DNA from 3 places in the Planococcus sp. SE5232 genome. Region 2 is predicted to be linked to each of the others. Evidence: riboswitches for the same ligand, from Rfam matches in the RefSeq annotation. Region 2 holds a riboswitch; each other region holds the start of a gene.

Region 1 (4,165 bases), on a different contig from region 2:
TTTTCTCTTTTGTATAGACTGGCTGCGAAATGAAATAATCCGCACCGCTTTCAATTTTCTTATCAAGTCTTGCCACTGCCCGGTCCAGTACGCGGACATTCGGATTGAATGCCGCCGCTACCGAAAAGTTGGCTTTTTTCCGCAACGGCTTACCGGAAAATGAAATGCCTTCATTGAGCTTTTTGATCAGCTGGATCAATTCCATGCTCGACACGTCATAGACGCTGGTCGCTCCCGGAAAATCACCGACTTTGGTCGGATCTCCCGTCACGGCGAGTATATCATGGATTCCGAGCGCATCGAGCCCCATCAAATGCGATTGCAGACCGATCAGGTTGCGGTCGCGGCAGGTGATGTGGGCAAGTGCCCGAATATCCTGCTTATGCTTGAGGATCGATCCCATCGCCATATTGCTGATGCGCGGCGATGCCAGTGAATTGTCCGCCATCGTTATGGCGTCCACTCCGGCATCGTTCAAAGCGGCAGAGCCCTCCAGGAATTTGGTGGTATCCAAATGGCGCGGTGTATCCAATTCCACGATGATGGTCCGTTCCGTTTTGGCTTTTTCATGGAGTGGTTTAACTTCCAGTGCTTCCGCTTCACGGATGACAATCGGTTTTCTTTCAGTGACTTCCTTATGGACGATCGGCGGCAAATTACCAAGATGCTTTTTCACCGCTTCGATATGCTTCGGCGTCGTGCCGCAGCAGCCGCCGATCAATCGGACACCTTCTTCTCTCAATAACAAAGCAGCGCGTCCGAAATAATCCGCTTCCGATTCATAGACGATCCGTCCATCTTCCACATCCAGCAGGCTGGCATTCGGATAAGCAGACAGGAACGCTTTTTCAGGCAAGGTGACTTCATCAAAAGCCTGAATGGTATGGTGCGGCCCAAGACGGCAGTTGACGCCGACAATATCGGCTCCGAGCGTCTCCAATTGATGCAGTGCGTCATTCAAGGACATGCCGTTTTGCAGAATTCCCGGATCGTGCATGGAAACTTGTGCAATCAGCGGTGTATCAGTGATTCCTTTCAGGTGCTTGACCGTTTCCGCGAGTTCTTCGAAATCGTAATAAGTTTCCAGCAATAAGCCATCAGGATTTCCGGCAAGCAAATGGCTTGCCTGTTGATCGACCATCGCAATGATTTCCTGCAATGTGGCATCGCTTTTGCGGATTCCGCGGATGCCCCCGATAGTCCCGAATACAAATTGGCCGCCGGGTGCTGCCGCACGTTTGGCGATGTCGATTGCCGCTCTATTGATATCCGCGACCTGTTCTTCCAGACCGTAGCGCGCAAGCTTGGCTGCGTTCGCTCCGTACGTGTTGGTCTGGATGATGTCCGCTCCGGCTTTAATGTAATCCTGGTGAATCTTCTCGATCACTTCCGGCCGCTGCAAATTCAATTCCTCGTTGCAATACTCGATGCCGTACGAATACAGCAAGGTTCCCATGGCTCCATCAGCCGTCAAAATCCTGGTCTTTAATTCGTCTAATAACCCCATCCTCTTCAACCTCCTATATATACAAAAAAAGCCTTCATGAAAAAGAAGGCTTTACGATATCAAACTCGTTCCTTTTCATCTGCCAGACAATGACTTGCCTGCTGGATTTAGCACCTGACCTTTCGGCTGGTTGCTGAAGTTTCATCGGGCCAGTCCCTCAACTTCTCTTGATAAGAATTCACTATTCTGTTTTAAGTATTCTAGATATGGTACCTGTATCTGATGGGCAGGTCAAGGCGATCTGTCAAAAAACAATGAAATTTCTGTGATTTTTTTCACAATCCTTAAATAAATCGAAAAAAACAGCTTCCCGCACCTTTTTCTCCTAAAAAAAGGCTTCAAAATTCCGGGCTGGATCTGTATAAAAAAGGAAAATTTCCACGTTCTTTGCGTTCACCTAGAATATGTTTTCATATTCATTTCGAATTTCTCACTGATGGATTCAAGGATTGAACTGGAAATCGTGCGCCTGAAATTTATACCAGGTGAACGTTCCTTCTGCCAGCTCCCAGCTGATCTCCATGTCCACCGGCACCTTCAATGCACCCACCTGTTTGTGTTCGTTGATGGTCCCTGTGCACAGCAACGGACGCGCATCTTCTCCATTTTCTTTATAGCGCCAGGCCTCCACTTTCAGCAGCTCGTAATGCTCATCGAAGAAGTAAGTGGCGGAACCGGTCAGACCGCCATAATTCATGGTTGCCGTTGCGCAATACGCATCCACTTCCTGCCAGGAAATGAACGGACTGAGCGCAGCGGACGGATACCAAGACAGCTCCATCAAGTAGCGCTGCAAAGCCGATTCATTCGTCTTTTCGTTGTCGACTGATCTGGAAATTGGCAGAATCCCGGCAAGTTTGATGCGCATATCCGCCTTGCCTTCCTGAAAGCTGTCTTTGCCCGTCACGACCAGGCCTTTCCCCATTTTCATCTTCACGGACCAACGAAAAGCAGGTGGATCCGTGAAGCTGATTTGTTCCGCTTTGGAGGCGGTCCATTTTTTCTGTTCGGGTTTCAATTTCATCATTCCCGATTGTTTGAGCTTTACGGAATCGATTTTTTCATGGCCGACCGCCCCAATTGCTGTAAGCCAATTCTGCACGGCCAATGGAAGTGATCCAGTCATTTCCGCTGTAAGTTTGTCCCGAGCCGCAAAGCCGGCTTCTATTTTCTGCGTTCCTTTTCCCTTCATTACGACCACCCCTTTTACTTGCTATACCTGTTCTTTTAACAAATAAATCTTATTGATGATAATTTATAGACAAACAAACGAAAAAAGAGTATTTTTATATCAATTAGATATGTATCAAAAAGATAGTTGGAGGTGGGTGGATGCCAAAAGAAAACCATACTCAATATGCCATACTGGGACTCTTGACCACGGAATGCCGCACGGGTTATTCGATTAAACAAATGATTGATACCAGCTTGACTCACTTTTGGAAAATCAGTTATGGACAAATTTATCCCACGTTGAAATTGTTGGTGGAAAAAGGTTATGCGTCCGTCGAAGATCAGGCCCAGGATGGCAAGCCCGATAAAAAGGAATACACAATCACCGCTGAAGGCGAATACGTTCTTAAAGAATGGATTCAACAGCCTATTCAGCAGCTCCCGACTGAAAAGAATGAATTGCTGCTGAAGCTTTTTTTCAGCCGGAATCTGGATGTTCAAGACACACTCGACCATTTGGATGCTTATCGCGATAAGCTTACTGACCGCTACAACACTTATCTCGGGATCCAAGAAATGATCAGCACACAGATGACCGGTCAGCCCGATGCTCCTTTTTGGCTGATCACTTTGGACTATGGATTGCGGACGACACAAGCTGCTATTGACTGGTGCGAAGAAACAAAAAGAACATTACGTTCTTGAGGAGGAAAAATAGTGAGCGCAAACGTTTTTCCCGGAAGATTCACTGCTGAAAGCCACGAGGGAATCGTTGTCTTTGTCATCGGAATGCGAATCAACAAATGGAGAGCTGTGCATAAATGGCTTCCCGTTATGGCAGCCATGCCCCCAATGATCAAAGAGCTGGCCATCCACAAAGAACTGGGCTGCCTGTCTTCTGAAAGTTTTTTCAAACCGCCGCTCACTTTTATGGTTCAATATTGGCAGTCAGAAGAAGAGTTGAATGCCTATTCAAAAGGACAAAAACATCTGTCTGCCTGGAAAACTTTCAACCAAAAAGCAAGAAACAATGATGCTGTCGGCATCTATCATGAAACCTATCTCATCTCCCCTGGCCAATCAGAATCGATTTACGTCAATATGCCTGAATTCGGTTTAGCGAAAGCCCTTGGCAAAAAAGACATCACTCCAGCCAATTCCTCCGCCCGTAAACGGCTGAACAAGCAAGAATAACCATCGTTATTTCCTGTACTCACTACCAGCAAAAGATGGAGCTTGCGGCTTCAATCAAAAAGAGAAGCTCGCTAATTAGATTTTAAAAAAAGTAGTCTTTACAAACCTTGTAAACCCTTCAATTAAGGATCCGGAGCGCAAGGCGGCGACTCCTGCGGGAACAGCGAAGTGCCGAAATCCACTCGGGCGCTAGTCCGAGTTAGTTCGGCGCGAGCCCGCGGAAAGCGTCCGCCTGGAGCGCAGGATCCAGTAGATGAGTATTCATTCTTTAATTGACCTAAGTATTCTTTC
Region 2 (4,165 bases):
TCTAGTTAGCGATGCTCAAGCCGTTGCGGCGGGCTACTTGAGCCAGTGCCTGTGTAAGATCCTGCACGAGATCATCGGGATGTTCAAGGCCGACCGAATAACGGAGCAAGCCATCCGTGATGCCGCGTTTCTCACGTTCTTCAACAGGCATAGAGCCATGGGACATGGTTGCCGGATACGACAAGATCGACTCGACAGCGCCCAGGCTGACTGCAAATACCGGAATCCGCAGGTGTTCCACAAAGACGCGGGCTGATTTTTTATCTTTTAGACGGAAAGACAGGACAGCACCTGCACTTTTTGCCTGGCGTTCGTGGATCGGGTTGCCGGGATGGAATGAAAATCCTGGGTAATAGACTTCTTCGATCAATGGGTGGTTGTGCAAGTACTCAGCAATGGTACGAGCCGACTCGGATGACTGGCCAAGGCGGGCACCTAGAGTTTTGATGCCCTGGATCAGCAGGTAGGAATCCTGTGCCCCTAACACCGAACCAAACGTGTTTTGAATAAAGCCGAGGCGGTTTCCGAGCTCTTCATCTTTTGTGACGGCAAGCCCCGCGACGACATCGCTATGTCCTGACAGGAATTTCGTCGCGCTATGAAGAACGATATCTGCGCCAAGAGCCAATGGGTTCTGATAAAGCGGCGTCATGAATGTATTATCGACGAAAGTTAGGCAACCATTGGCTTTTGCCAGTTTTGCTGCAATCTCGATATCTGTGATGTTCATTGTCGGATTCGAAGGTGTTTCCAAGTAGACCACTTTGGTGTTCGGCTGGATCGCATTGGCCATTTCATTCAGGTCAGTCATGTTGACGAACGTATACTCGATATTGAATTTATCCAAAACCTCCGTGATGAAACGGTACGTACCTCCGTAGACATCTTCTGACACCAGGACATGATCGCCTGAAGACAGGAGCATGAAAGCGGAAGAGATGGCGGCCATTCCTGAAGAAAAAGCGAAGCCGCGCTTGCCGCCTTCAAGATTTGCGATGGTTTCTTCCAATGCCAGACGCGTCGGATTTCCGGAACGGCTGTAATCGAAGGGACCGAATGAATCTAAACTTTTCTGGTGGAATGTTGAGGACAAATAAATCGGTACATTTACAGCACCCGTCAATGGATCAACTCCGGTAGAGTGAATAAACTTGGTTTCTATGCGATCAGTCATATTCAACAACCTCCTTCTTCAATTTCGAAAATGCCTGTGTCAGATCAGCGATTAAATCTTCAGCGAGTTCAACGCCGACCGAAAATCGTAATAGCCGGTTGCAAACGCCGCGTTTAGTGCGTTCTTCAAAAGGAATATCTGCATGGGTCTGGGTGGCGGGATAGGTGATGAAGCTTTCAACTCCACCTAAACTCTCAGCAAAGGTGATGAGTTTGATATTTTCCAGGAAAGGCCCGACCCATTCCTCTTCCTGTAGACGGAACGACAACATGCCGCCTTTTCCGGGATACAGCACATCTGAAATCTCTGCTTGCTGCGACAGGAATTCCGCGATGGCTTTTGCATTTGCTTCATGCTGTCTCATGCGCAACGGCAAGGTTTTTAATCCGCGTACCAACAGCCAGGAGTCGAAGGGGGACAACACTGCCCCCACTGAGTTGTGGAAGAATGACAGCCGCTCGCAGATGCTTTCACCTTTTGCGGCAACCAATCCGGCAAGCACATCATTATGGCCGCCGATATACTTAGTGGCGCTATGGATGACAATATCCGCTCCCAGCTCGATTGGCTGCTGGAAGAAGGGTGTCAGAAATGTATTGTCGACAATCAATAGAAGATTATGCTTTTTCGCTAACGCTGCATAGGCGATCAGATCAATTTCCTGCATAAGCGGATTAGTCGGCGTTTCAATGAAGAGCGCCCGTGTATTCAACGTTATTTTTTCTTCTGTATCCTGTACATCTTTAAATTCAGCATATTTTGGATGAATATTATAGGCGGAGGCGAAATGGTCCAGCAGGCGATAAGTTCCGCCATAAATGTCTTCCGGCACCAATATCTCATCTCCCGGACGGAACAGCGACAAAATCAGTTGGATGGCAGCCATTCCAGAGCTACAGGCAAATGCGGCATCTGCGCCTTCCAGTTCAGCAAAACCTTCTTCAAGAACAGAGCGTGTCGGGTTTTTTGTTCGGGTGTAATCGTAGCCGGTCGATTGTCCAAGTCCCTGATGCTCATAAGCCGTTGATAAGTAGATGGGCGGATTTACCGCTCCTGTAGCAGCGTCGCTGCGATTGCCTATTTGAACCAATAAAGTTTCCAAGCTGTGTTTTGTCATTCCACTCATCCTCTCAACAATAAAACAGGGGCTTTTCTTCAAAAAAGAAGAAAGCCCCTGACTGGAAATGCATTCTTCTCATCTGTTAGGCGTAGCCTATTGGAATTAGCACCGTGTCTTCATCAGACTGGTTGCTGAGACTTCACAGGGCCAAATCCCTCCGTCTCTCTAGATAAGAAATATCTTATGAAGTTTATGTTGTTTCTGGTTCGATGTTTCTAATCATAAATCATTAAGCAATAGAAAGCAAGGATGAAATTTTAAATAGTTGAAATAAAAAGATAATAGATGGGAGACGCAGTACTGATGGTTGCTGAGATGACTTCGCTGAACCCTTCGGCTGTAGCTGTAAAGAACCGCGCTATTCTTTTAATTCGCTTTCCGAAGTGATATACTGATTGAATGAAATTTGTATGCAAAGGGGAAAGCGAATGTATATTGTCACCTCAACAGTGGTTGTTCCACCTGAAAAAACGCAGGAAGTCATTGGGATATACCAAAAGCGTTCACGCCGTGTGGATTTGGCGGAGGGCTTTCATTTATTCAGACTCATCCAAAACACCAAGAAGAAAAACGAATTGACCGTCCATATGGAGTGGCACACGAAAGCTGCCTACATGGCATGGGTGAAGAGCCAGGAATTCAAGGAAATCCATGATTTGGAAAAGAACTACCCAGATCAGGAACTGGCGAAAATCATTCCCACCGTACGGCAGTACGAAGTGGTAGCCGAATGAATAAAGACATCAAAAATAAAATTGCTTCCGAGACAGCTGAAAGTATATATAAAGCATATCCCACGCTGTGGGACCGTTTTGGCGATCGGGGCTTTGAACATACGGAAAAAGATAATCACCACCACCTGGATCACCTAGAGACAGCTTTCTCCTTGAACGATGAAAAGGTCTTCATCGATTACACAATCTGGCTGGAAACGGTCCTGACAAGCAGAAATGTAGAAACCGCATTAATTATCGATAATTTTGAGCGCTTACTGGAGATTCTTCCGGGGAATATAGATAAGAATGAAGAGATCTTTATGACGGGATGTTTAACGAATGCCATTGCGGTGTTGAGGCCTTCATAAAGTTAAGGAGGGTGACATGAACAGTAAATCAAAAGAACTGGCCGATCTATTCCTGGCTGGCGATGAAAAGCAGGCCGTGCAATTAGTCCAAACATATTTGGAGAACCATACTAAAGATGAGCTTTACCAATTGGTTCTGACGCCTGCCATGTATTGGATCGGAGAACTATGGGAAAAAAATATCATTACTGTGGCGGACGAACATTTAGCAACTGCCATCTGCGATTTTGTTGTGTCGGTAACGGAAGTTCGTCGGCCAGCTTTAAATTCGCATAAAAAGAAAGTGATGGTTCTGGGGCCGGAAGGCGAAGACCATTATATCGGGTTGAAGATGGTGTCTTCCTTATTTAAGGAAAACGGGTGGGAGGTCCAATACTTGGGACCGAATTTACCGCTCGATGCCGCAATCGACTCTGCAAACCGCTGGCAACCTGAAGTTATCGCATTATCAGCAGCACTCGCGTATCGACTGCCTATTTTAAAGGAATATGCTGTAGCTTTCAGAGCTCTTGATTTTAAGCCGACTATCATCTTAGGAGGACGGGCTGTTTCACTGGCAAATTGGCCAGCTTCCGAACCTGAAGGGACAATCATCGTAAAAGAATTGGATCAATTGAAAAAATGGATCCAGACTGGAAAGGAACCTGACAATGACTTCAGTATCTCGATTTGATGAATGGCCGCTGCCCGCTTTTAAATTGAACAGCAAACTGTCAATTGTGGAATGTTCTGAAGAAGCCAGGAAGTTATTTGGCGACTGTTCCGCGTTCCTCGATTTGCTTGATGA
Region 3 (4,165 bases), on a different contig from region 2:
CCGTCTTCAATGTCAGCCCTTTTCTTTTTTGCAAATCGGCAATGGTGGAAATAAGTCCTGTAAAAATCAGGCGATCTCCAGCTTGGATAACGGTTTTGGAACTGACCGATGAAATCCGGGCATGATCCCGAATGATTTCAATCAGGTACAGCCCCTTCAAATCACGAAGCTTCGCTTCTTCAACCGTTTGACCGGTATATGGAAACGCCTCTTCCACTCTCATTTCAGCGATGTATTTCCGGGAATCTTCAGCAACCTGCTTGCTGAACCCCTTATTTTCAGGCAACAGCATATTGCCGACGGTAAATAAATAGATTAATCCGACAATGGTGATGGGAATGCCGACAATCGCCAATTGGAACAGCGAAAATCCTGGAAGCCCATAATCGATGAGCATGCCGTGAATAACTAGGTTCGTCGAGGTTCCCATCAAGGTGATGGTGCCTCCTAAAATCGTTACATACGATAAAGGAATCAGCACCTTGGATGGTGCAATATTCCTTTCTTCACACCATTTCTTCAATAAGGGCGTCAATGTCACAACGATCGGCGTATTATTCAAGAAAGCCGAAAATAGCGGGAGCGGAAGAAAAATACGGAACAATGATCCTTTCAGGCTCTTGCCCTTGTTCAGCCAGCCAATCATCATCTGGTCAATCAGGCCATGCTTTTGTACGGTACCGACAACGATGAACAATAAGGCAATGGTCAGCATTCCCGGATTGGAAAAGCCGCGCAATGCTTCTTCTGTCGTTAAAATTCCTGACAGCAGCAAAACCACCAATGCAGAGAACACGATCATATCCGGACGGGCAACTTCAAACAGTAAGGCACTGACCATAGCAACGATGACAATTAGCACAAAAATCATTTCGACTGACATGGGCAACCATCCTTCAACTTAGTTACTTACTACGGTCTCCCGCAAGCCTTTGATAAGGACATCCGCCACTTCCGGACGGGAAAATTGTTTCGGGGGCTTCTCCCCGTTGCGAAGCAATTCACGTACTTTCGTACCGCTCAAATGAACATGATTTTCTGCCGTATGTGGGCAGGTTTTGGCTGTTGCCATGTTTTCGCATGCATTGCAGTAGAATGAATGCTCGAATTTGAAGATTTGAATGCCCAGTTCGTCTTCGAACTGGCTGATGAATTCCTGCGCTTCGTATGTGCCGTAATAATCGCCGACACCGGCATGGTCGCGCCCGACGATAAAATGTGTGCAGCCATAGTTCTTGCGGACGATGGCGTGAAGAACCGCTTCTTTCGGTCCCGCATAGCGCATTGCTGCAGGATAGATGGCTAGGCGCGCACGATCTGCAGGATAGTAATGCTTCAAGATGACCTGGTAGCTTTCCATCCGCACCGCCGCTGAAATGTCGTCGGATTTCGTTTCGCCCACAAGTGGATTCAACAACAATCCGTCAACCACTTCCAATGCCGCTTTCTGGATGTACTCATGTGCCCGGTGCACCGGGTTGCGCGTCTGGAAACCGACAATCGTCTTCCAGCCAAGATCCTGGAACAACTGGCGCGTTTCAACCGGATCCAAATGGAATTCCTCGAATTCGCTGTGATCCGGGCGATTCAATAAGGTGATCGGTCCGGCCAGGTACACATCGCCGCGTTCGTATAATTTCTTAACGCCTGCATGTGCTTCTTCCGTCGTTCCGTAGATTTTTTCCGCTTCCAACCGTTTGTCGTAAGCGTATTTCTCCTTCAGTGCGAGCGTTCCGTAAATCACACCGTCTTCGCCTTTCAGCGCAATTTCGTCGCCGACTTGGTAGCTATCCGCTTCTTCTTTGGTGACCGACAGTGTAATTGGCACGCTCCAAACCGTGCCATTGCTGAGGCGCGATGTATGTACCACACTTTCATAATCTTTTTGTCCAAGGAAACCGGTCAATGGGCTGAAGCCTCCGATGCCGATCAGTTCCAGATCTGAGATCGCCCAATCCGAAACGAATAATGAGGAAAGCGATTCTGCATTTTTCAAGGCCTTTTCTCTTTCCGTGCCTGTCACCTGTCTGTTTACCAAATCTCCACCGTGTGCTTTACTAGTCATTTCATTACCTCCAAGGTTAGTTTTGAATTGCGCTGTTCATTTCGAACCATTCTGAAACCAAACTTCCAAAGCGTTCGAACAAAAAGAAAAGGACCCTCTTCGACAAGAAGAAGGTCCGGAAAAACAAAACAATCTTCTTATCTTCTAGGCTGATGAAGCCTATTGGAGTTAGCACCGTTTCCTTATAGGAGGGTTGCTGAGACATCAAAGGGCCAATCCCTCCGTCTCTCTTGATAAGAACGCCTATTCAATTTTAATGAGAATTGTTTGAAATGTTTGATTTCACAAAGTATATAATAGACTATTCCGAGTGTCAAACTATGTTTTAAATTTTTTTAGACTTTTTTCCAGGAAAGCTGCCCTGCCAATGGCTAGCGCAAGTAAAATTATTTTGATTAGCTGATGAATGGTTTCTGTTCGACGCAGAGAGGAATATTTTTGATAGTATTAGGAGAGTTAAGGAGGCGGAGAAGATGACGGTAATTCCCATCATGATTGAGTTGGCAGAAAAAAAAGTGATTGTAGTGGGCGGCGGACGCATCGCCAAACGGAAGCTGAACACTTTACTGGACAGTGGAGCTGTGCTGACCGTAATCAGTCCCGCCGTGGCACCGGAAATAAAGCAGTGGGCTGAAGAAGGGAAAATCCAATGGAAACAAAAAAACTTCGACTCAAAAGAGGCCGAAGAGGCTTTCATGATGATCATCGCCACCGATGATCCAGTTGTCAACGCGGCCGCCAAAGAAGCTGCACCTCCGCACTGCCTGATCAATGCTTCCACTGAAGCCGAGTCTGGAAATATCCATTTTCCGGCTCATTTGAAAAGAGGCAAATTGAGCATCGCGGTTTCAACGAATGGCGCCAGCCCTATGCTTGCGAAAAAAATCAAGCAGGATCTGCAGACTCAGTTTGACGAAAGCTACGAACACTATCTTGAATTTCTTTTTGAAGCCAGACAACTCCTGAAACAAACACAGCTTTCTAAAAGCCGGAAAGAAGAATACTTGCGCAGCTTTCTTGCTGAATCGTTTATGCAGGAAGAGACTCAGCAAGAGACTCTCCATGAATTGCAGCTGCTCGCAACTGAAAAAAAGGATTCGGAATAACTCTTCCCGAACCCTTTCAATCCTACCGCTTATAGATCTGTTAACCAGATTATTTTCTATACTTGATCGCCAAGCCCTTAAGGAAGTTCCGTGCGTAGCGATCGCCGCATTCTTTATAGTTTTTGTGGCCTACTTTCCGGAGCAATGCACCCAGCTCGCCTCTTGATACGGTCACACCCGCCAAATCCCAAATCTCCAGCATATCTTCACTGGTGAGCTGCAAGGCGATTTTCACTTTCTTCAGCAATAGGTTGTTGGAGCGCTCGTTCGTCAACGCTGGAACTTCTGGCTGACCCGGTTTCGGCTCCTGACGCCCTCGTTTGAAAATGATGAAGCCATTCAAGAACGACTCAAACAGATGATCGTCCGCTTTGATGTAATCGTCGGTTTCCTGTTCGGCCCAGATGCTGTCATTGTCCTCCTCATCGCTTTCAGGCGTTTTCGTCAGCACTTTCAGCACTTCTTCCTTGCTCAGTTCAACGCCGCCCAATTTGAAGATTTCGACCATGTCATTGTTTTTTATATCCAGCGCATAGCGCAGTCTGATCAATAAATCATTATTATCCATTGTATTTGCCTCCTGTTAAGTTCCGGTGATAGTCCATATCCACGATAAATCCACTACTAATAATAGCACATTATCGCGCATCAATCAGACTTACCTGAAGACAGCAAAAAAGACAGTTTCAGGTGACTGTCTCATGGCTTTCTTTATTTTTCACTGCTTTTAATTGCTTCACTTTATCCTGCAGATCCATGATGATTTTAAGGGACTCTTCATCGTCTATTGACTCTTCGTAGAAAAACTGTAAATCCCGCTCCATGTCAGCCAAGCGCTCATTATAATGCTTCAGTTTTTCGGCGATGATCAAACGCTTTGCTTCTTCTATCGTCTTCATTGTTCTTATACCTCCACTTTGGCAGCCCGTAAGTCGCCTCGTATTATAATTCCCTGCTTCTGCCTGTTCTAACCCAGTTTTTCATGACATTTGTA

What was found. A riboswitch is a leader RNA that binds a small molecule or an ion and turns the genes downstream of it on or off. The one in region 2 is predicted to bind S-adenosylmethionine.
Region 1: another riboswitch for S-adenosylmethionine. It lies ahead of ACRC6Q_RS13170 (bifunctional homocysteine S-methyltransferase/methylenetetrahydrofolate reductase); the one in region 2 lies ahead of ACRC6Q_RS05335 (methionine biosynthesis PLP-dependent protein).
Region 3: another riboswitch for S-adenosylmethionine. It lies ahead of sat (sulfate adenylyltransferase); the one in region 2 lies ahead of ACRC6Q_RS05335 (methionine biosynthesis PLP-dependent protein).

The regions. Positions count from the first base shown of each region.
Region 1 covers NZ_JBOGCP010000003.1:415,080-419,244, forward strand. Annotated here, with positions in the region: gene ACRC6Q_RS13170 (bifunctional homocysteine S-methyltransferase/methylenetetrahydrofolate reductase) at 1-1,507, opposite strand, end outside; SAM riboswitch class I at 1,580-1,684, opposite strand; gene ACRC6Q_RS13175 (DUF6920 family protein) at 1,950-2,699, opposite strand; gene ACRC6Q_RS13180 (PadR family transcriptional regulator) at 2,840-3,385, shown strand; gene ACRC6Q_RS13185 (DUF4188 domain-containing protein) at 3,398-3,874, shown strand.
Region 2 covers NZ_JBOGCP010000001.1:1,153,963-1,158,127, forward strand. Annotated here, with positions in the region: gene metC (cystathionine beta-lyase) at 2-1,174, opposite strand; gene ACRC6Q_RS05335 (methionine biosynthesis PLP-dependent protein) at 1,167-2,291, opposite strand; SAM riboswitch class I at 2,367-2,470, opposite strand; gene ACRC6Q_RS05340 (antibiotic biosynthesis monooxygenase family protein) at 2,723-3,028, shown strand; gene ACRC6Q_RS05345 (hypothetical protein) at 3,025-3,378, shown strand; gene ACRC6Q_RS05350 (cobalamin B12-binding domain-containing protein) at 3,395-4,051, shown strand; gene ACRC6Q_RS05355 (STAS domain-containing protein) at 4,029-4,165, shown strand, end outside.
Region 3 covers NZ_JBOGCP010000003.1:432,848-437,012, forward strand. Annotated here, with positions in the region: gene ACRC6Q_RS13245 (SLC13 family permease) at 1-883, opposite strand, end outside; gene sat (sulfate adenylyltransferase) at 902-2,065, opposite strand; SAM riboswitch class I at 2,200-2,305, opposite strand; gene ACRC6Q_RS13255 (NAD(P)-binding protein) at 2,539-3,171, shown strand; gene ACRC6Q_RS13260 (DUF1456 family protein) at 3,221-3,739, opposite strand; gene ACRC6Q_RS13265 (hypothetical protein) at 3,858-4,070, opposite strand.